4 regions of the Monashia sp. HAY1-11D genome follow, and region 1 is predicted to be linked to each of the others. Evidence: riboswitches for the same ligand, from Rfam matches in the RefSeq annotation. Region 1 holds a riboswitch; each other region holds the start of a gene.
What was found. A riboswitch is a leader RNA that binds a small molecule or an ion and turns the genes downstream of it on or off. The one in region 1 is predicted to bind S-adenosylmethionine.

Region 1 (5,080 bases):
AGCCCGAGCGGGTCCGCCTCACGCCGACCGAGTGGGCCCTGCTCGAGGCGTTGGTCCGCAGCCCGGGCAAGCTGCTGTCCCAGCGTCACCTGCTCACGGAGGTCTGGGGCGCGGCCTACGTCAACCAGCCGGCGAACCTACGCCTCTACATGGCGCAGCTGCGCCGCAAGCTCGAGCCCGAGCCGAGCCATCCGCGCTTCCTGCTGACCGAACCGGGCATGGGCTATCGCTTCCAGCCGTGAAGCATCACGACCCTCAGCCGCCCCGGGCGCTCCAGCGGTGACGGTGAGCACGGCGCCCGACGTCATCACTCGCCGCGGGGTCGACGACGGCAGGGGCACAGCCCCAGCACGGTCGGAGTCCGCTCGACCTGGAGAACGGTCGTGAGCGGGTGACCTGGTCGCTTCCTGCGTGGGTCTGGTCGGTGCCGGCCTTGGTCGTCTCCGACGCAGCGCGGCGGGCGAGCAGGGGCTTGACCTTGACGCAGCGTCAAGGTTGGACGCTTGCGTCATGACCACGACACCAGCCATCGAGATCGTCGGACTGACCAAGTCCTACGGCGACCACGCGGTGCTCCGGGGCGTCGATCTGAGCATCCCGTCCGGCACCATCTTCGCGCTGCTCGGCTCCAACGGCGCCGGCAAGACCACCACCGTCAAGATCCTGTCGACCCTGCTCAAGGCGGACTGCGGGACCGCCACCGTCAGCGGGTTCGACGTCGCCACCCAACCGGCGAAGGTCCGCGAGTCGATCAGCCTCACCGGGCAGTTCGCCGCCGTCGACGAGGTCCTCACCGGGCGGGAGAACCTGCTGCTCGTGGCTCAGCTGCGACGACTGGAGGACCCGGGCAGGGTCGCGGACGGTCTGCTGGCGCGGTTCGCGCTGACCGACGCGGGCGGGCGCAGGGTCGCGACCTACTCAGGCGGCATGCGCCGTCGCCTCGACATCGCGATGAGCCTGATCGGCAACCCGCCCGTGCTCTTCCTCGACGAGCCGACGACCGGGCTCGACCCGCAGTCGCGGATCGAGGTGTGGAAGACCGTCCAGCAGCTCGCCGGCCAGGGGACCACGGTGCTGCTCACCACGCAGTACCTCGACGAGGCCGAGCACCTGGCCGACCGGATCGCGATCCTCCACGAGGGCCGGATCATCGCGAACGGCACCCTCGCCGAGCTCAAGCAGCTGCTCCCGCCGGCCACGGTCGAGTACGTCGAGAAGCAGCCGTCCCTCGAAGAGATCTTCCTAGCGGTCGTCGGCCACGGCGATCCCGTCACGTAAGGACCCCGCGATGACCACCCACTTCCTCAGCGACACCTCTGTCCTGCTCAAGCGCTCGCTGCGCCACATCCTGCGCAGCCCGGACACCATCATCACCACCGCTATCACGCCCATTGCCATGCTGTTGCTCTTCGTCTATGTCTTCGGTGGCGCGATCGATGTCGGCGGCGGCAGCTACGTCGACTACCTGCTGCCCGGGATCCTGCTCATCACCGTGGCCTCCGGCATCGCCTACACCGCCTTCCGGCTCTTCACCGATGTCTCGACGGGCATCGTCGAACGCTTCCAGTCGATGCCCATCGCCCGATCGGCGCTGCTGTGGGGCCACGTGCTGACTTCGGTCGTGGCGAACCTCGTCTCGCTCGCGCTCGTCGTGCTCGTCGCGCTGGCGATGGGATTCCGCTCTGGCGCAGGGGTTCTCGCGTGGCTTGCGGTCCTCGGGATCCTGGTCCTGTTCACTCTGGCGCTGACCTGGTTGGCCGTGATTCCCGGGCTGACCGCGAAGTCGGTCGACGGGGTGAGCGGGTTCTCCTACCCGCTGATCTTCCTACCGTTCATCAGCTCGGCGTTCGTGCCCACCTCTGGCATGCCCGGTCCCGTGCGTTGGTTCGCCGAGCACCAGCCGGTCACCTCGATCGTCGACACCATCCGCGGCCTCTACGCCGGGCAGCCGGTCGGCAACGACGCCTGGATAGCCGTCGCCTGGTGCGTCGGCCTGCTGGTTGTCGCCCACACCCTCGCGATGCGCACCTACCGCAGCAAGATCGCCTGACTCGGCGGGAGGCGACGACGGGTGGACACCGCGAAGCGCCATGACACCGCCGCGGCAGGAGAATGACGCCATGCTCACGATCAGCCAGCTCGCGTCGTACGCCGGCGTGACGGTACGCGCGGTACGGCACTACCACGCCAAGGGGCTGCTGCCCGAGCCCGGGCGCGACCAGTCCGGCTACCGGCGCTACGACGCTGCCGCCGTGGTCGAGCTTGTCAAGATCCGCACCCTGGCCGACGCCGGCGTACCTCTGTCGCGCGTGCATGAGCTGCTCACGGCACGGGACGAGGAGTTCGCGATGGCCGTCGAGGACATCGACCGCCGGCTGCGCGCCGAGATCCGCCAGCGCCGACGTCACCGGCAGCAGATCGCCAAGCTCGCGGCCGGCGAGAGCCTCACGCTGCCGCCGGAGGCCGTCGCGTACCTGGACCGGATGCGCCAGCTCGGGTTCCGGGAGCGGCTGATCGAGGTCGAGCGCGACAGCTGGATCCTGATCGCCGGCCAGATGCCGGATGCCGTGCCGGCCCTCATGGCCATCAAGCACGCCCAGATCGAACACGACGGGCTGCGTCGGCTGTATCTCGACATCGGAGACCTCGCCGACTGCGGGCCGGACGACCCGCGGCTGCCCGCGCTCGCAGACCGGGTCGCCGCCTTCATCGAGGCCGCGGCAGCCGAGGCCGTGGGCATCGAGGACGAACATCCCGTCAGCGAGGACCTGGTCGCCCTGTTGGACGCGGCGTTCGTCGAGTCCTTCCCGTGCGCGAACCACCTGCTGGAGCTCCTCGAGGAGCGCGGCTGGACGGGCTGGACCAACATCCGGCGCATGCACCCCGCGGTCTGACCCCCCCGCGGCATCGTCCGTCGACACCCGTCTTGCCGCGACCAGCGGGGACGCGTGTCTCGGCATGAGAGACCTTTTCCTATGGAACTGGTAGGTCTTGGCGTTGTCCCGCTACTGTCAGGACAGGTCACGAGATCCAGTGCCAAGCCCCGGCTCGCTGGACGGCAACCCTTCCTCGCGATGGGGTGCCCCGGGTGATGACACGGCGGCCGCCGACCGGTGGTCGCAAGCGCGAGGCTTCCTGCCTCACGTCTCTTCCGAGGACGACTCATGAACCACATGCTCACCGGCCGACGCCACGTCGACCTGCGGCGCGTGAGCAGCGCCCTCTGTCCCGCCTGAGCAAGTCCCCCGAAACGCGGCTGCGCGACGCCACGAGGATGTCCTGCTGCCCGCCATCGCCGCATCGCGTCTTCGCGCAGCGACTCGCGGACATGCCTGAACGACGTCGATCCGCGGCCGCCCGCGGACGCGCCTACAGGCTTTCCGCAGCCGGCCTGCTGACCACCTGCAGCTGACGCGGAACACCCGCCTGCTCCCGGAGTCCCGGTACGGCACTCGCCTCGGCATGCCCTCCCGGCGCGCGGATCATCACGGCTGCCCTTCTGATCCAGCCGCCGGGACCAGCCCTGCCTCCGCGTGACCCGCCGACGCCACTTGCCCGTCCATTCCCGCAGAAAGAAGCACCGACATGAAGAAGTTCCCCACACGGATCCTCGCCCTTCCTGCCGTGACCCTCCTCGTTGCCGGACTGGCCTCGGCCTGCTCCTCCGCCTCCGGGGCCGAGCAGAAGGACTCGGGCCCCGTCACGCTGCGCTACCAGGGATGGGCCAACTCCGTCACCCTCCCCGAGCTCGCCGAGGACCTCGGCTACTTCAAGGTCGTCAAGCTCAACTGGGTGGGCAACACCATCAGCGGCCCCCAGGACATCCAGTCCGCGGCGACGAACCAGACCGACTACGGCGGCGCCTTCGCCGGCGCGGTCGTCAAGCTGATCACGGCCGGCGCACCGGTCAAGGCCGTCATCAACTACTACGGCGAGGACGCGAAGACTTTCAACGGCTTCTACGTCAGGGCCGACAGCCCCATCCGGACGGCACGGGACCTCATCGGCAAGAAGATCGCCGTCAACACGCTCGGCGCGCACAGCGAGGCCGTCATCAACACCTGGCTGCAGAAGAACGGCCTCACACCCGACGAGATCAAGCAGGTACAGCTCGTCGTCGTGCCACCGAACGACACCGAGCAGGCCCTGCGTCGGGGTCAGGTCGACGTCGGGACGCTCGGTGGTGTCCTGCAGGACCACGCCGTCGCAGCGGGCGGACTGCGCCGCCTGTTCAGCGACTACGAGCTCTTCGGCGCCTTCAACGGCGGCCAGTACGTCCTACGCGACGAGTTCATCAAGGACCACCCGGACGCCGCCAAGGACTTCGTCACCGGCGTCGCCAAGGCGATCGAGTGGGAGCGCACCACCCCGCGTGAGCAGGTCATCGCCCGGTTCACCAAGATCATCGAGCAGCGCGGCCGCCACGAGAACACCGACAACCTCAAGTACTGGAAGAGCGTCGCGGTGACCGACCGCGGCATCATCTCCGATACCGACTTCACCCGCTGGGGCAGCTGGCTGCAGGAGAAGGGCTTCCTCAGCGGCAAGAAGCTCGACCCCGCCAGCTACTACACGAACGAGCTCAACGGGCTCGCGAAGGCCGGGTGAGCTCGGTGAGCACCCAACAACACCAGGGAAACCCGCCCACTCCCCGCATCTGCCTGCGGGGCGTCACCAAGGACTTCCAGGTCCGCCCAACCAAGGACACCCCGTCCGGCCGCGTGCTCCGTGCACTGGAGGACATCACTCTCGACGTGTCGGCGGGCGAGCTGCTCACCCTCGTGGGCCCGAGCGGGTCGGGCAAGACAACGCTCCTCGACATTCTCGGCGGGCTGAGCGAACCCACCGCGGGCGAGGTCCTCGTCGACGGCAGGCCCGTCGCCGGGCCGGGCCTGGACCGGGGCATCGTGTTCCAGCAGTACGCGCTCTTCCCGTGGCGCACCGCGCTCGGCAACGTCGCCTTCGGGTTGGAGGGGCCACAGTTCCGCCGGCAGGGGCTCGGCAAGAAGGAGCGCCTGGATCGCGCGCGCGAGTACCTCGCCCTCGTGGGTCTCGGCGGGTTCGAGGAGCGTTACCCGCA
Region 2 (5,080 bases), 3.7 Mb from region 1:
CGACGAGCCGCCCCGAGAAGCCCGCGGGCTCACCCTCGTGCCCCGGGTCGATGCGGGTCCACGTACCGCGTCCGTCGAGGGTCATCCGCGAGACCGTCGGGTCGGCGGCGTAGTCGTCCCAGCCGCCGGAGCGGAACCGCCCGGGGGAGCGCTGCACCAGCTCTTCGCCGGCTGAGGCCGACGCGACGTCGACCCAGTGCAGGATGCCGTCGGGCAGGACGTACGGGGTGTCCATGAGGTTCTGCCCGTGGATCGTGGCCAGGCCGGTGGTGAGGGTGAGCGGGGTCAGCCACGTCGAGGTGTCGGAGAAGCCGACGCACCACGTCGGCTCGGCGGACGAGACGGCGTCCAGGTCGAGCAGGTCGAGCAGGTCGATGCCGGTCTCACCACCCCAGGGCGGCACCACGGCCCTGATCGTGGGGTCGGTGAGCATCGACATGAGCTCGGCCGCGCGTGCCTCACGCGGCCCGCTGACGTGACTCGTTGCGTGGTTGAGCTCGCCCACCACCACGTCGAACCCGCGGTCGCGCAGGCACCGGACGGCATGGGTGAACCGACCCCACAGGCGGTCCTGGACGCCCGAGCTCGGCGAGGTGACACCGACCCGGTCGCCGGGACGCAGGGGAGCGGGGTAGCGGATCGGCATGGCCGACATGCTGCCAGCCGTGCCGACCCGCCACACCCCGGCTTCCGCCGGTGCTCAGGGCTTCGCGGCCGCGAAACCCTGCTCGAGGTCGGCGAGGATGTCGTCGATGTGCTCGATGCCCACGGCGAGGCGAACGAGACCCGGCGTGACGCCCGCCGCGAGGCGGTCCTCCTCGGGGCCCTGCGAATGGGTCGTCGAGGCGGGGTGGATGACCAGGGACCGCACGTCGCCGATGTTCGCGACGTGGCTGTGCAGGGTCAGCGCCTCGACGAACCTCTTGCCGGCATCGAGACCACCGGCGATCTCGAACGAGAGCACCGCGCCCGCGCCACGGGGCGCGTACTTCTGCGCCGTGGCGTGGGAGGGGCTGTCCGGCAGCGACGCCCACACGACCCGCTCCACCTGGGGGTGACCCTGCAGGTAGGCAGCGACCCTGGTGGCGTTCGCGAGGTGGCGCTCGATGCGCAGCGACAGCGTCTCGAGGCCCTGGGCGATGAGGAACGCGTTGAACGGTGCCGCGGCCGGCCCGAGGTCCCGCAGCAGCTGCACACGCGCCTTGAGGATGTAGGCGAGGTTGGCCCCGAGCGGGCTGCCGACGCCGAGGTCCCGGGCGAAGACGAGGCCGTGGTAGCTCTCCTCGGGGGTGTTGTAGTTCGGGAACCGCTCCGGGTCGGCGCCGTAGTCGAACCGGCCCGCGTCGACGATGACGCCGGCGATGGACGTGCCGTGACCGCCGAGGTACTTCGTCGCGGAGTGGACGACGACGTCGGCGCCCCACTCGATCGGGCGGATGACGTACGGGGTCGCGATGGTGTTGTCCACGACGAGGGGGACGCCGTGCTCGTGCGCGACCGCCGCGACCGCCTCGATGTCGAGCACCTCGGCCTTCGGGTTGGCGATCGTCTCGCCGAAGAACGCCTTCGTGTTCGGCCGCACGGCGGCACGCCACGCGTCGACCGAGCTGGGGTCCTCGACGAAGCTCACCTCGATGCCGAGCTTGCGGAACGTGAACCTCAGCAGGTTGACGGTGCCGCCGTAGAGGCTCGGCGAGGCGACGATGTGGTCACCGGCCTCGGCGATGTTGAGCAGGGCCAGGGTGGTGGCCGACTGTCCCGAGGCGACGAGGAGGGCCCCGACACCGCCCTCGAGTGCGGCGATGCGTTGCTCCACGACATCCGTCGTCGGGTTCATGATCCGCGTGTAGATGTTGCCGAACTCCTTGAGCCCGAACAGGTTCGCCGCGTGGTCGGTGTCGTCGAAGACGTAGCTCGTCGTCTGGTAGATCGGCAGGGCGCGCGCACCGGTCGCGCTGTCGGCGCTCTGTCCGGCATGGATCTGCTTGGTCTCGAAGGACCAGTTCGGCTCGGTCATCGTGGTCTGCTCTTCCTGGTTCGGGTCGATGACCGGTCGTCGTCCCGACGGCCCGGCGCACCGACGGCTCGGTGCGGGGAGAGGGTCTCCGCGCTTGCCCGCGCCGGCTGTCGACGTCGGGCCAGGTCCTCACCCGGGGCACCCCGCCGCGGTTGGGAGGGTTGCCGGCCAGCGAGCCGGGGCTTGGCGCTGGCGCTCATGACCTGCCCGCAGTGTAGACAGCGGCGTCCGAGGAGTGGGAGCCGGTGTCCGAGGGGTGGCGGCCACCTCCCGCGGAAGCCGCGCCGTGGCGCGGTACTGGCGGCGTCGGGGCCGCTTCCGCGTCGGAAAGTGCGCCGCGGCGCGGTACTCGTGGCGTCGATCACGAGGACGTCCTACTAATCCGAACCCGTGAGTAGGATCAGGCCGTGAGCACGAACGCCGACTTCGACCTGTACCGCACCAGCGAGGACCACGAGGCGCTGCGGGAGGCCGTACGCGCCGTGGCCGAGGACAAGATCGCGCCCTTCGCGGCGGCGGTCGACGCGGAGGCCCGCTACCCGCAGGAGGCGCACGACGCCCTCGTGGCCTCGGACTTCTTCGCCCCCCACGTGCCGGAGGAGTACGACGGCGTCGGCGCCGACGCGCTCGCGACGTGCATCGTCATCGAGGAGGTCGCCCGCGTCGACGCGTCCGCCTCGCTCATCCCCGCCGTCAACAAGCTCGGCTCGCTCCCGCTCATCCTCGACGGCAGCGACGAGCTCAAGGGACGCTACCTCCCGCCCCTGGCCCAGGGCCGGACGACGTTCTCGTACGGGCTCTCCGAGCGCGAGGCCGGCTCGGACACCGCGTCCATGAAGTGCCGCGCCCGGCAGGACGGCGACGGCTGGGTGCTCAACGGCCAGAAGTCGTGGATCACGAATGCCGGTGTGTCCGAGTACTACACGGTCCTCGCCGTCACCGACCCCGACGGTCCCCGGGGTGGCAACGTCACGGCCTTCGTCGTCGAGAAGTCCGACCCGGGGTTCACCTTCGGCGAGAAGGAGCGCAAGCTCGGCATCAAGGGCAGCCCGACCCGCGAGCTGCACTTCGACGACGTCCGGATCCCCGGTGACCGCGTCGTCGGCCAGGTCGGTGACGGCCTCAAGATCGCGCTGCGCACCCTCGACCACACGCGCGTCACCATCGGCGCGCAGGCCGTCGGCATCGCCCAGGGGGCGCTCGACGTCGCGCTGGCCTACGTCAAGGACCGCAAGCAGTTCGGCAAGCACATCGCCGACTTCCAGGGGATCCAGTTCATGCTCGCCGACATGGCGATGGAGCTCGAGGCCGCGCGCCAGATGGTCTATGTCGCGGCGGCCAAGTCCGAACGCGGTGACAAGGACCTCTCGTTCTTCGGGGCAGCGGCCAAGTGCTACGCGTCGGACGTCGCGATGAAGGTGACGACCGACGCCGTGCAGCTGCTCGGGGGAGCCGGCTACACCCAGGACTTCCCGCTCGAGCGGATGATGCGCGACGCCAAGATCACCCAGATCTACGAGGGCACCAACCAGGTCCAGCGCATCGTCATGGCACGCCAGCTGCTCAAGGGCTGACCGGGCGACGAGGCTCAGTGCCGGCGCCGGTTCCCGCGGGTGCTCGAGCTGGAGGCGTGGATGTCGGCCGCGACGCCCCGCAGCGCCTCGGTGATGGTCGTGAGGACCTCCGTGACATGCGGCAGGCTCGCCGGGTCGAGCGTGTCGAAGGTGTGCGGCACCCAGTCGTGCACCTGCCCGAGCCGGCGCAGGTCGGCCTCGGGGATGCGCACCGTGCTCCGACGCCGGTCGGCCGGGTCGGCCACCCGCTCGACGAGGTGGCGGCGTTCGAGCCGGTCGACGAGCGTGGTCGTCGAGCTCGTCGTGAGTCCCAGGGCCTGGGACAGCTCGGTCTGGCCCATCGACCCGCGGGCCAGCAGGTAGCTGATGGCGCGGCTCTCGTTGACGGTGAGGTCGAGGTGCTCGGCCGCGGCGAGGCGGTAGCGCTCGCCGGCGAGGATGAGCTCGCGCAGGGCGGCGGTCGCCGCAGCCCGGTCGGCGGCACGGGTGGGGGTCATGGTCCCAAACCTACCGAGTCGCGGATCGGCGGCGGAGCAGGCCGACCGCCACGTGACGCGATGGTCGAACTGCTTGATGATCGCGCGACCCCGCCGTATGGTGGTCGTGCACCGCCGGGGGCGGCGCGGCCGTTCGCGGCTGCGACGCCCTTGGACACGAGGTCAAACAGCGTGCCCGTGTCCGCGGCGCTGCGTCGTCACCGGGGGTCCGAGTGGCGGGCGCCGCCGCCCCTCCCCGGAGGCGGCGCCCCACTCCCCGCGAGCGCCGCGAGCACGCTCGAGTGCGAAGGCCCGCTCCCGCGGCGGCACCGGGCCCGGTCGGGTCGTGGTGGGCCCGGGAGGCCCGGCGGCCGGCGCGTCCTCGTGGCTCGGGCGCCCCGCGGTCGACTCCCGACCCTCCAGTAGGCTGGTCGCCGCTCGCGCCCCGGGCAGCGGGCGGTACACGGGAGCCGCGACCGGGCCCCGGGACGACGAGCAGAGGACGAGGAACACCAGCGTGGACGCGTCGACGCAGCTGACCCCGCCGGTCAGCGTCATCATGCCGCTGCTCAACGAGGAGCGGCACCTGCGCGACGCCGTCGCGATGATCCTCACCCAGGACTACGCCGGCCCCATCGAGGTCGTCCTCGCACTCGGCCCGTCGACCGACGGCACGGACGCGGTCGCCGAGGCGCTGGCCGCGGAGGACCCGCGGGTCCGTCTCGTGCGCAACCCGAGCGGGCGCACCCCGGACGGCCTCAACGCCGCGATCGGTGCCTCGACCGGCGCGGTGATCGTGCGCGTCGACGGGCACGCCGAGATCCCCGACGACTACGTCTCGCGCGCCGTCCGCGAGCTGCACCGGGTCGGCGCCGACAACGTCGGCGGCGTCATGGACGCGCGCGGCACCACCGACTTCGAGCGCGCGGTCGCGTGCGCGATGCGCAGCCCCCTCGGCGTCGGTGCGTCCCGCTTCCACACCGGCGGCGAGGCCGGCGAGGCCGACACCGTGT
Region 3 (5,080 bases), 2.4 Mb from region 1:
CGGCAGGCGCGGTCGGCGGGCTCCAGACGCGTCTCGACGCGTTCCGACGCGCCCCGACGCGCCCCGACGTGCCCCGACGCGTCGGCGGTCAGTAGCGCTCGCGGCCGCCGCGGTCGGTCAGCTGCCAGGCGTCCTCCGACTCCTCGTCGTCCTCGTCGACGGTCGGCGTCAGGTCACCGGGCGTCCATGCCGCCGTCGGCACGGCCGTCGTCTCCTCCTCCGCCTGACGCCGCTCGCCGCGCTCGGCGACGATCGCGGCCGTGCGCTGTGGGGCGACGTCGTCCGGCAGGCCGGCCGTCAGGTCCGACGTGTCGAGCTCGACCGGCGGCGGGGCGTAGGGCTGGTCGTCCTCCGGGACGAGGTCCTCGTCGTCGACCGCGACGGCAGCGGGCACGTCCTCACCGCGCAGCAGCGCGAGCGTCTGCGGCAGGTCGTCGGGACGCACGAGCACGTCGCGCGCCTTGGACCCCTCGCTCGGGCCGACGATGCCGCGGGACTCGAGCAGGTCCATGAGCCGGCCGGCCTTGGCGAAGCCAACGCGCAGCTTGCGCTGCAGCATCGAGGTGGACCCGAACTGCGTCGTGATGACGAGCTCGGCAGCCTGGAGCAGGACGTCGAGGTCGTCGCCGATGTCGTCGTCGATCTGCTTCTTGGGCGCCGCGACGGTGACGTCCTCGACGTAGTTCGGCTTGAGCTGGGTCGTGACGAACTTGACGACCTCGTGGATCTCCGACTCGTTGACCCACGCACCCTGCACCCGCATCGGCTTGCTGGCGCCCATCGGCAGGAAGAGGGCGTCGCCCTGGCCGATGAGCTTCTCGGCGCCCGGCTGGTCGAGCACGACGCGCGAGTCCGCGAGCGAGGACGTGGCGAAGGCCATGCGGCTCGGCACGTTGGCCTTGATGAGGCCGGTGACGACGTCGACCGACGGGCGCTGCGTGGCGAGGACGAGGTGGATGCCGGCGGCCCGCGCCAGCTGCGTGATGCGCACGACCGACTCCTCGACGTCGCGCGGGGCGACCATCATGAGGTCGGCGAGCTCGTCGACGACGACGAGCAGGTACGGGTAGGTGGTGATCTGCCGCTCCGAGCCGGGCAGCGGCTTGACCTTGCCGGCCCGGACCGCCTTGTTGAAGTCGTCGACGTGCTTGAACCCGAACGCCGCGAGGTCGTCGTAGCGCTGGTCCATCTCCTTGACGACCCACTGGAGGGCCTCCGCGGCCTTCTTCGGGTTGGTGATGATCGGCGTGATGAGGTGCGGGATGCCTTCGTACGCGGTCAGCTCCACGCGCTTGGGGTCGACGAGGATGAGACGGACCTCCTCCGGCGTCGAGCGCATGAGGATCGAGGTGATCATCGAGTTGACGAAGCTCGACTTGCCCGAGCCGGTGGCGCCGGCCACGAGCAGGTGGGGCATCTTGGCGAGGTTGGCGATGACGTAGGCGCCCTCGACGTCCTTGCCGACGCCCATGACCATGGGGTGCTCGTTGCTGCGCGCGGTCTGGCTGCGCAGGACGTCGCCGAGCGCGACGTTCTCGCGGTCGGTGTTGGGGATCTCGATGCCGATGGCCGACTTGCCGGGGATCGGGCTGAGGATGCGCACGTCGGCCGAGGCGACGGCGTACGCGATGTTCTTGCTCAGCGCTGTGACGCGCTCGACCTTGGTGCCCGAGCCGAGCTCGACCTCGTAGCGGGTCACCGTCGGGCCGCGGGTGAAGCCGGTGACCGCGGCGTCGATGTCGAACTGCTCGAAGACGTTCGTCAGGGACTCGACGACGGCGTCGTTCGTCTCGCTGCGCGTCTTGTGCGGCGACCCCGGCTTGAGCATCGCCTGGTCGGGCAGGCGGTAGGTGATGTCCCCACCGAGGCTCAGCTGCTCGACGCGCGACGGCATCTCGGACATCGGCGGCGGCACGAGCTCGGCCTTGGGTCCGACCTTGCTCGTGTCGGGGGCCCCGTGGGTCTTCGGGTCCGTGGCGTCGATCACCTTCTCGCCGCTCGGTCGCGGTGCGAGGACGCCGGGCGCGGTCGGACGTTTCTCGCCCGGGCGCAGCCGCTTGGTGGGGGCGTCGTCGGCCTCCTTCTGCGCCGCCTGGCGGAAGGCCTCGTCGCCGTCGCGCTCGGACAGGTCGACGGGCTTGCGGCGGGCCCGCTTGAGCGCGGCCGCCGGGGCGTCGGCCTCCGCCCCGTCCCCGGCGTCGGCCCCGTGGGGATGCGTGCCGCGGTCGATGACGAGCGCCTTGAGCTGGCGCAGGCGGGTCGGGACCATGTTGACCGGCGTCGCCGTGATGACAAGCAGGCCGAAGACGCCGAGGAGCACGAGCAGGACGGTCGCCCCGTAGGTGGAGACGGCCGCGGCGAGCGGGCTCGAGGCGAGGAAGCCGATGATGCCCCCGGCGGCGCGCATGCCGTCGGCCCCGTCGGGCGGGTTGGGGATGCCGTCGGCGAGGTGCGACAGGCCGCACGCGGCGAACGTCAGGGTGATCGTGCCGACGACGATGCGGTTGGTCGCGGCCTCGTCCTGGGGGGCGCGGAGCATCCGCAGGCCGAGGGCCAGCAGCACGAGCGGGACGGCGTACGCGACCCGCCCGAAGGTGCCGGCGAAGACGGCGTGGACGACCTGGCCGAACGTGCCCGAGACGCCCCACCACTCGCGGGCCGCGACGACGACGGCGAGGGCGATGAGGGCGAAGCCGATGCCGTCGCGCTTGTGCTCGGGCTCGAGGTCGGCCGCGCTGTGCCCGACCCGGCGCACCGCGCCACCGGCCAGGTGCGAGACGCCCATCCACGTGTTGCGCACCGCGTTGAGGGGGAACGGCAGGCCGCCGCCCCGCGTCTTCGTCGGCCCCTTGGACTGGCCCCTGCGGGCAGCGGCCGGCTTGCGCTGTGCGGGGCGGGTCGAGCGGGCCGCCGGCGGGCGCGACGACGAGCCCTTCGCGCGCGCGGCCGCGGCGGGGCTCGTTCGCTGGCTGGTGGACGGACGTGTCGCCATGGTCGCACCGTACGCCAGCGTCCCTCTCAACTCACGCGTCACACGCGCACCACGACCGATTCGCCGGACCGTGGCCGCGGGCGCGAGTCGGTGCCGTCTCAGATTCCGACACCGTGGGCCCGCTGGGTGGACACCCGGACAGGCCGGCGCCTATGGTCTTCGCCAGGTCAAGAGTGTCAGCGACAAGCCCCGGCTCGCTGGCCAGCAACCCTCCTCCGCGGTGGGGTGCTCCGGGTGACGACCAGGCCGTCCTCGGCTGGTTTCTCCTCGAGGTCGGCAAGCGCGGACCTGCACCGGGTGGGTCCCTGGACTCGCGAGGAGCACTGCCATGTCGGCCCTTCCCACCACGACGACCCTCTGCGGCGGCGGCCCCGCCCCGGTCGTCCGCACCCGAGCCCTCCGCGTCGTCGCCGAGGGCGAGGCCCTGCCGCGTGTCGTCGGCGCGGACCTGCGCGTGCCCACGACCCGGGGCGAGGTGGCCTACGCCAACCTCGACCACGCGGCGTCGACCCCCGCCCTCCAGACCGTGAAGGACGCCGTCGACCGCGCCCTCGAGACGTACTCGTCGGTGCACCGCGGTGCCGGGTTCGCCTCGCGGCTGACGAGCGCCTGGTACGAGCAGGCGCGTGAGGAGGTGGCCCGGTTCGTCGGCGCCCGCGAGGACGACCAGGTCGTCTTCACCCGCACGACCACCGACTCGTGGTCGGTGCTCGCCCACGCCCTGCCGAGCCGCGCCGTGGTCTTCGTCTTCGGCAGCGAGCACCACTCGACGCTGTTGCCCTGGGGCCGTTCGCGCACGGTGCGCCTGCCGATCCCCCAGAGCACCGACGACGCGCTCGACCTGCTCGACGAGGCCCTCGCCGAGCACCCGGGCCGGCACCGCCTCGTGGTGCTGACGGCGGCGTCCAACGTCACCGGTGAGGTGTGGCCGGTGGAGCGCTTCGCCCGTCTCGCCCACGAGCACGGCGCCCGGATCGCCGTCGACGCCGCGCAGCTGTCCGCGCACCGCCGCATCGACCTCGCCGCGTGGGACGCCGACTGGGTGGCCTTCTCCGGCCATAAGACCTACGCCCCCTTCGGTGCCGGCGTGCTCGCCGGGCGTCGTGACTGGCTCGACGCCGGCGCACCCTACCTGCCCGGCGGCGGCGCGACCCGGACGGTCACCGAGACGGCCACGGAGTGGGCCACGGGCCCGGCGCGCCACGAGGGCGGCAGCCCCAACGTCATCGGCGCCATCGCCCTCGCGGCGGCCTGTTCGACGATCGAACGCCACCGCGCCGCCATCGAGGCCCACGAGGAGGCGCTGCTCGAGCGACTGCGCACCGGCCTCGAGGCGGTCCTGGGCGTCGAGGTGCTCTCGATCTTCGGCGACGACCACGACCGGGTCGGTGTCGTCGCCTTCACGGTGTCCGGCTTCGACCCCTCGCTCGTGTCGCAGGTGCTCTCGGTCGAGCACGGCATCGGTGTGCGCGACGGCAAGTTCTGTGCGCACCTGCTCGTCGACGAGCTGCTCGAGGACCCGTGGGGCGAGCGTCCCCAGACCGCGGTGCGCGCCAGCGTCGGGCTCGGCAGCACGGCCGAGGGCGTGGAGCGTCTCGTCTCGGCCGTGGCCGCGCTCGTGGGCGAAGGACCGTCGCGGACGTGGACCCGGACGGCCGCCGGGTGGACGGTCGAGGGCACGGACCCCCGCGACGTCGAGGTCGAGCGCCCCTGGTGAACCGGACCGGGTCTCTCGCCGCCTGACCCCCGTCACCCCGCAACACACCGAACAGCTGCCAGGTGGGTCCGGGAATACCAGGGACCACCTGGCAGCTGCTCGGTGTGTTTGCGATCCCGCGGCGAGACGGGTGGCGGCGGTCGGGCGGGGTCGGGCGGTCCGTCGGGGGGTCAGCGCTCGGCGCGCAGGGCGTAGGACGCCCAGACGGCGGCGTGGTCGGTCCGGTTGACCGCGACCTGACCCGCGTCCACGACGGCCAGTCCGCGGCTCAGCTGATGGTCCAGGTCGACGTACGGCGGGATGCGCCGCCCCTCGAACGGCCAGGTGCGCACCCAGCCTCGGCCCGCAGCCGCCTGGGCGTCGGTCAGCCC
Region 4 (5,080 bases), 3.3 Mb from region 1:
AGCGGGTGTTGCCTTCGGCACGGATGCAGTCGCCTTTCATCGCGGGTCTCGTGTGGTGCGGGCCGACGTGAGCACGCGGGCATGCCACATCACAACGAGCGAGAACGGGGGTTCGTGCCGGAAGAGCGTGGCCTGTCGGAGTCGGGTCCCCTCGGACGATCTCGCTGTGTGCCTCTTGCGATCCGGTACTCGGACATTATAAAACGCGCAACGGCGTGCGAGCGAACGGATCGGGCCGCGCGGTGGTGCCGACCCGGTGTGACACGACCCCGCCGGCGGGCGGGGCGGGCTCAGCCGGCCTTGACGGCGAGCACCGGGCAGGACGCGTCGAGCAGGATGCGCTGGGCGTTGGAGCCGAGGATGAGCTTGCCGACGGGGCTGCGGCGACGCAGTCCGATGACGATGAAGTCGGCGTTCTCCGCCTCCGCGACGCTGATGAGGTCCTCGGCCGGGTCGTTGCCCCGGACCAGCTGGCGCACCTCGTGCTCCAGGCCCTTGTCCTCGAGCACGGTCGTGACCCGCTCGAGCTCGGCCTCGAACGCGCTGGCCTCGTCGGCGTCGAAGTCCTTCCCACCCCGGTGGGAGCTGATGACGACGAGCTTGGTCCCCCTCAGGACGCACTCCTCGGCGGCTCGCTTGAGCGCCGCGCGTCCCTCCTTGGTGGCGACGTATCCGACGACGATGGCCACTTCGCGGACCTCCTTGTACGGCAACAACCGGGTGCTCGCACCGTACCCGAAAAGGTGGCCGCGGGCACCGGCACGCGCGCTCGGACGGATCGCGTTGCGCGCCGGGCCTGCCGAGGCGTCGGGGTCAGCGCGGACGCGCGAGGGCCTCGCGGACCACCGAGCCGACCTGCTCCTCCTCGATGAGGAAGCCGTCGTGTCCGTAGGCGGAGGTGATCGAGACGCGCGTCGAGACGGGGAGAGCCGCATGCAGCTCGTCCGACAGCCGCGGGGGGTACAGCCGGTCGGTGTCGACGGACACCACGGTGCAGTCGGCCGTGACGCGCGCCAGCGCCGCCTCGATGCCGCCGCGGTCGCGGCCGACGTCGTGGGAGTTCATCGCCTCGGTGAGCACGACGTAGGAGTTCGCGTCGAAACGGCGGGCGAGCTTGCCGGCGTGGTGGTCCAGGTAGGACTCGACGGCGAAACGCCCTCTGCCGGCGGCGCGTTCGCTGAGGCTGAACGGGTCCTCGCCGAGCTGGGCCTGACGACCGAACCGGTCGTCGAGCTCGGTCTCGGTGCGGTAGGTCACGTGCGCGATGCGCCGGGCGAGGCCCAGGCCGGTGTCGGGACGGTGGTCCGTGTCGTAGTAGTCGCCGCCGGCGTAGTGGGGGTCGCTGCGGATGGCGAGCAGCTGCGGCTGGCACCAGGCGATCTGCTCGGCCGTGGCGTAGGGCGTGGAGGCGAGCACGACACAGCGGTCGACGTCGTCGGGGTGGCTGACGGCCCACTCGAGGGCGCGCATGCCGCCCATCGAACCTCCGACGACCGCGGCAAGCCGCGTGATGCCGAGCTCGGTCAGCAGCGCCCGCTCGGCGGCGACCTGGTCGCGCACGGTCACGTACGGGAAGCGGCTGCCCCAGGGGCGCCCGTCCGGGGCGGGGCTCGCCGGCCCGGTCGAGCCCTGGCAGCCGCCGAGGACGTTGGCGGCGACGACGAACCAGTCCTCGGGGTCCACGGCCTGCCCCGGACCGATGAGGCTGTTCCACCAGCCGGGCGACGGGTGGCCCTCGCCCGCCTCACCGACGACGTGGCTGTCGCCGGTGAGGGCGTGCTCGACGAGGACGACGTTGTCGCGGGCCTCGTTGAGCCGGCCCCACGTCTCGTAGGCGATCCGGACCTCGGGAAGGACGCCCCCGCGCTCGAGCTCGAGGTCACCGACGTCGACGAACTGCCGCCTGCCGACGGGGTCCCCCTCGCGCCAGACGCCGTCGCCGCGTCGGTCGGCCGAGACGTCGGGACGAACGGGCTGCGAGCCGTCGACACCCTGCTGGCGTCGGGCCGGACGGCGCGTGACCTGGCCGGACCGGTGGGTCACAGTCATTCTGGCTGCTCCTCGGGTGTGCGCGCTTGCCGCAGTCCCGTGCCGGTGCGGCCTGGTCCTCACCCGGGGCACCCCACCGCGAAGGAGGGTTGCCGGCCAGCGAGCCGGGGCTTGGCGCTGGCGCTCATGACCTGCCACCACCATACGCGACCGCGTCTCGAGGCGTGGCCCTCGGGTCCACGGGCTGGACGGCTGGAGGGCAGGTCAGGCGCAGCTGCGGGGACGCAGGCCCCAGTCGAGGGACTGCCGCACGAGCTGTGCCAGCCGGTACCGCGGGTCGACCTCGAGGGCACGGTCCACGGCGACGGAGGCGTGGGCGCCGTCGCCGAGCCACCAGGCGTACGCGGCCACCACCGCCAGGACCGGTGCCGCACACGCGGCGGGGGTCGCCCGGCACAGCTCTTCGAGGCGCGCCAGGCGCACTCGCTCGGTCAGCGCGCGGTCCCACCCGCCGCTCCCCTCCAGCATCTCGTCGATGTCCTCCTCGATCTCCTCGTCCACGACCTCCCTCACGTCCCGCGGCAGGCTGTCGTGGGAGGACGTGTCGGCCTCGAGTGCGCGGCGCAACCGGCTGACGAGGTCGCGCGGGCAGGCCTCCAGGGAGAGGGTCCCGGGGCACACCCACGCGACGAGCAGGTCGCGCAGGCGGACGTCGACGAGCGGGCCGAGCAGCGCGGCCAGCGTCGTCGGCGTCGGCTCGGTGCCGAGCCCGCGGCGCACGAGGCGGACCCACGCCCCCAGTGCCTCGTCGACGAGGGCAGCGCGCGCCCGGCGGTCGGCAACGCCGGTCCCGACATCCGAGTGGGCGTGCCGCTCGGCCCACGCCTCGACCGCGGCGAGCCGGTCGTCGTGACGCGGGTCCTGCGTCGGCAGGGGCTCGACGAGCGCTGCGAGCTGCTGGCGCGTGCCCAGCACGACGGTGCCCAGGGCGACGTACTCGGCGACGGCCGGGACGTCGGCCACGTCCGGCAGGGCTCGCCCGGGCGGTGGGCAGCAGGCGCAGTCGAGCCCGAACCAGCGGCCCTCGCGCACGACGAGCCGGTCGCCCACCGGGACGAGCTCAGCCTCGAGCGCGTCGCCCAGGGCGGTGAGCAACGGTGCGGGATCCTCGTCGGCGGCGCCGCCGGCGAACCCGACGAGGACGACGCGGCTCGGCCGCTCGCGCACCAGGGCGGGCAGGATCTGCGCAGCCGCCGCGGCGGCGTCGGGTGGGGCGACGAGGTCCAGCCGGGCCACGAGCCCGAGGCGCCGGCCGTGGAAGCAGGCCACGACGACACTGCGCTCGGGCCTGAAACCGAGGTGGTAGGGCAGGACCGTCAGCAGGTCGGCCGGTCCGGACAGGGAGATCTTCGGCATGCCCGAAGGCTGCCCCCGGCCGGCGCGGAGCGGCACTCCCCCGCCGGCCGCCTGTGGACCGCGCCGCCAGGCGCGGAGGGGGTGTGGACGACGGTGCTGCGTCAGCGCTCGAGGCGCTTGCGGACCGACTCGAGCACGTAGTCGGTGGCCGCCTGGCGGACCCCCTCGGGCAGGCGTACCCCCTCGGATCGACCCGGGCCGGTCGAGCGCGGGCCGTCCGCCGGGCGCTGCGCTCCGAGGCCGCCTGCGGTCGGTGCCCCCGAGGCGCCTGTCGAGCCGGTCAGCCGCCCGACGACACGGCCCGGTGCGGCAGCCCCGGTCACGTCACGGTCGCGGCGTCGACCGTCGGCGACCTGGCCGGCCCAGAGCCGGGCCCGCGCGTCGGCAGGCGTCCCCAGCGCGGTCCCCACGCGGTCGTCCGGTGCGGTCGGGGACTCCGACGCCTGCCCGGGCTGCTCGGCGCGGGTCCGCGGCGTCCGCTCGGCAGCACCCGGGCGTGACGTCCCGGGCCGGTGCAGCCCCTGGCCGATCTCCCAGGCGATGAAGCGGTCGGTCTCCTCGAGGAAGGCCTTGACGACCCAGGTGAGCACCACGGCGTCGTCGGCCACCCCGATGACCGGCAGGATGGCCTCCGGCACGAGGTCCAGCGGTGACGCCACGTAGGCGACCGCCGCCGCGACGAGCGCGAGCCTGCCCAGCGACGTGCCGGCGTACGTGCGGTCGAGCGTGGCCCGGACGAGCCGCGGCACCGCCTGCACGCGCTCGCCGAGCCGGGGCGCGCCCGGGCGGGTCGAGGCGCGCACGACGGACGCGACGGTCGCGGCGAGCTTGAGCCGAGAGGCGGTCTTCATGCCCGCCCCAACGAGCGGCCGGGCAGATGGATTCCCGGCGCCGACGTCGTGTGCGCGGGGACGCCGGCGACGCGTCCGCCGGGATGGAGGACGCGTGCGCGGCCTCGGCCGGGCGTCGGGGCCGTCATCGGTGAGGTCACCGACCGAACGTCGCCACGGGCGGGAACTCCTTGGCGGCCTGCTGGCCGATCCGGCCGAGCATGTACACGTCGACACCGGCGCCGAGGACGCCACCGACGACGGGCACGGCCCGCCCGAGACGGGCGAAGGTGCCCTGACCGATGCGTCCGAGGAGGCGGAAGCCGACGGCCTTGTTGACGACCATGAGCGTCGGCGGGGGCAGACGGTCGAGCGCGAGCATGGACAGCCGGCCCCCGGCCGCGTGGAGGCCGGCCTTCTTCAGCAGGTCGTCGCGGTCGGCGCCGACGAGGGTCAGCAGGATCGCCGAGCGGATCTCGGGCTGGTCGATGTCGTACCCGCGGACCTTCGCGGTCGCGGCGGTCAGGCGCGTGCCGAGCAGGTAGAACTCGAGGAGGTTGGCGGGCAGCGAGACCGGCATCGTGAAGAAGCCGCCGAGGCCCGTGACGAACCCACCTGCGGCGCCGAGCTGCCGGTGGTCGCGAGCGATGATCCGCAGGGCCTGCTCGGCGTCGCCGTGGGCGTCGCGCAGGGCCTTCGCGGCCACCTCGTGGGCGGAGTCGAACGGGCCCTTGCCGTCGATGCCGACGTCGAGGAGCCGCTCGACGAGCCGCGTCGCAGCGCCCGTCAGGCCGCTCTCCGCGGGCAGGGCGGCACGGGAGAGCGCGCCGCCGTCCGCCCCTTCG

Region 2: it holds a riboswitch for S-adenosylmethionine, as region 1 does, so the genes downstream of both, AC1VM9_RS21020 (bifunctional o-acetylhomoserine/o-acetylserine sulfhydrylase) here and AC1VM9_RS03980 (putative leader peptide) in region 1, are expected to answer to the same signal.
Region 3: it holds a riboswitch for S-adenosylmethionine, as region 1 does, so the genes downstream of both, AC1VM9_RS15270 (aminotransferase class V-fold PLP-dependent enzyme) here and AC1VM9_RS03980 (putative leader peptide) in region 1, are expected to answer to the same signal.
Region 4: it holds a riboswitch for S-adenosylmethionine, as region 1 does, so the genes downstream of both, metX (homoserine O-acetyltransferase MetX) here and AC1VM9_RS03980 (putative leader peptide) in region 1, are expected to answer to the same signal.

The regions. Positions count from the first base shown of each region.
Region 1 covers NZ_CP200320.1:873,481-878,560, reverse strand. The annotation lists gene AC1VM9_RS04000 (response regulator) at 1-242, shown strand, start outside; gene AC1VM9_RS03995 (ABC transporter ATP-binding protein) at 511-1,278, shown strand; gene AC1VM9_RS03990 (ABC transporter permease) at 1,289-2,050, shown strand; gene AC1VM9_RS03985 (MerR family transcriptional regulator) at 2,121-2,894, shown strand; SAM riboswitch class IV at 3,020-3,132, shown strand; gene AC1VM9_RS03980 (putative leader peptide) at 3,165-3,236, shown strand; gene AC1VM9_RS03975 (ABC transporter substrate-binding protein) at 3,586-4,608, shown strand; gene AC1VM9_RS03970 (ABC transporter ATP-binding protein) at 4,614-5,080, shown strand, end outside.
Region 2 covers NZ_CP200320.1:4,546,007-4,551,086, reverse strand. The annotation lists gene AC1VM9_RS21025 (LD-carboxypeptidase) at 1-646, opposite strand, end outside; gene AC1VM9_RS21020 (bifunctional o-acetylhomoserine/o-acetylserine sulfhydrylase) at 701-2,047, opposite strand; SAM riboswitch class IV at 2,103-2,221, opposite strand; gene AC1VM9_RS21015 (acyl-CoA dehydrogenase family protein) at 2,425-3,591, shown strand; gene AC1VM9_RS21010 (MarR family winged helix-turn-helix transcriptional regulator) at 3,606-4,088, opposite strand; gene AC1VM9_RS21005 (glycosyltransferase family 2 protein) at 4,585-5,080, shown strand, end outside.
Region 3 covers NZ_CP200320.1:3,305,142-3,310,221, reverse strand. The annotation lists gene AC1VM9_RS15275 (FtsK/SpoIIIE family DNA translocase) at 89-2,992, opposite strand; SAM riboswitch class IV at 3,158-3,281, shown strand; gene AC1VM9_RS15270 (aminotransferase class V-fold PLP-dependent enzyme) at 3,321-4,709, shown strand; gene AC1VM9_RS15265 (endonuclease/exonuclease/phosphatase family protein) at 4,880-5,080, opposite strand, start outside.
Region 4 covers NZ_CP200320.1:4,214,053-4,219,132, forward strand. The annotation lists gene AC1VM9_RS19480 (universal stress protein) at 291-689, opposite strand; gene metX (homoserine O-acetyltransferase MetX) at 814-2,049, opposite strand; SAM riboswitch class IV at 2,067-2,181, opposite strand; gene AC1VM9_RS19490 (DUF4192 domain-containing protein) at 2,254-3,405, opposite strand; gene AC1VM9_RS19495 (YkvA family protein) at 3,507-4,256, opposite strand; gene AC1VM9_RS19500 (EcsC family protein) at 4,393-5,080, opposite strand, start outside.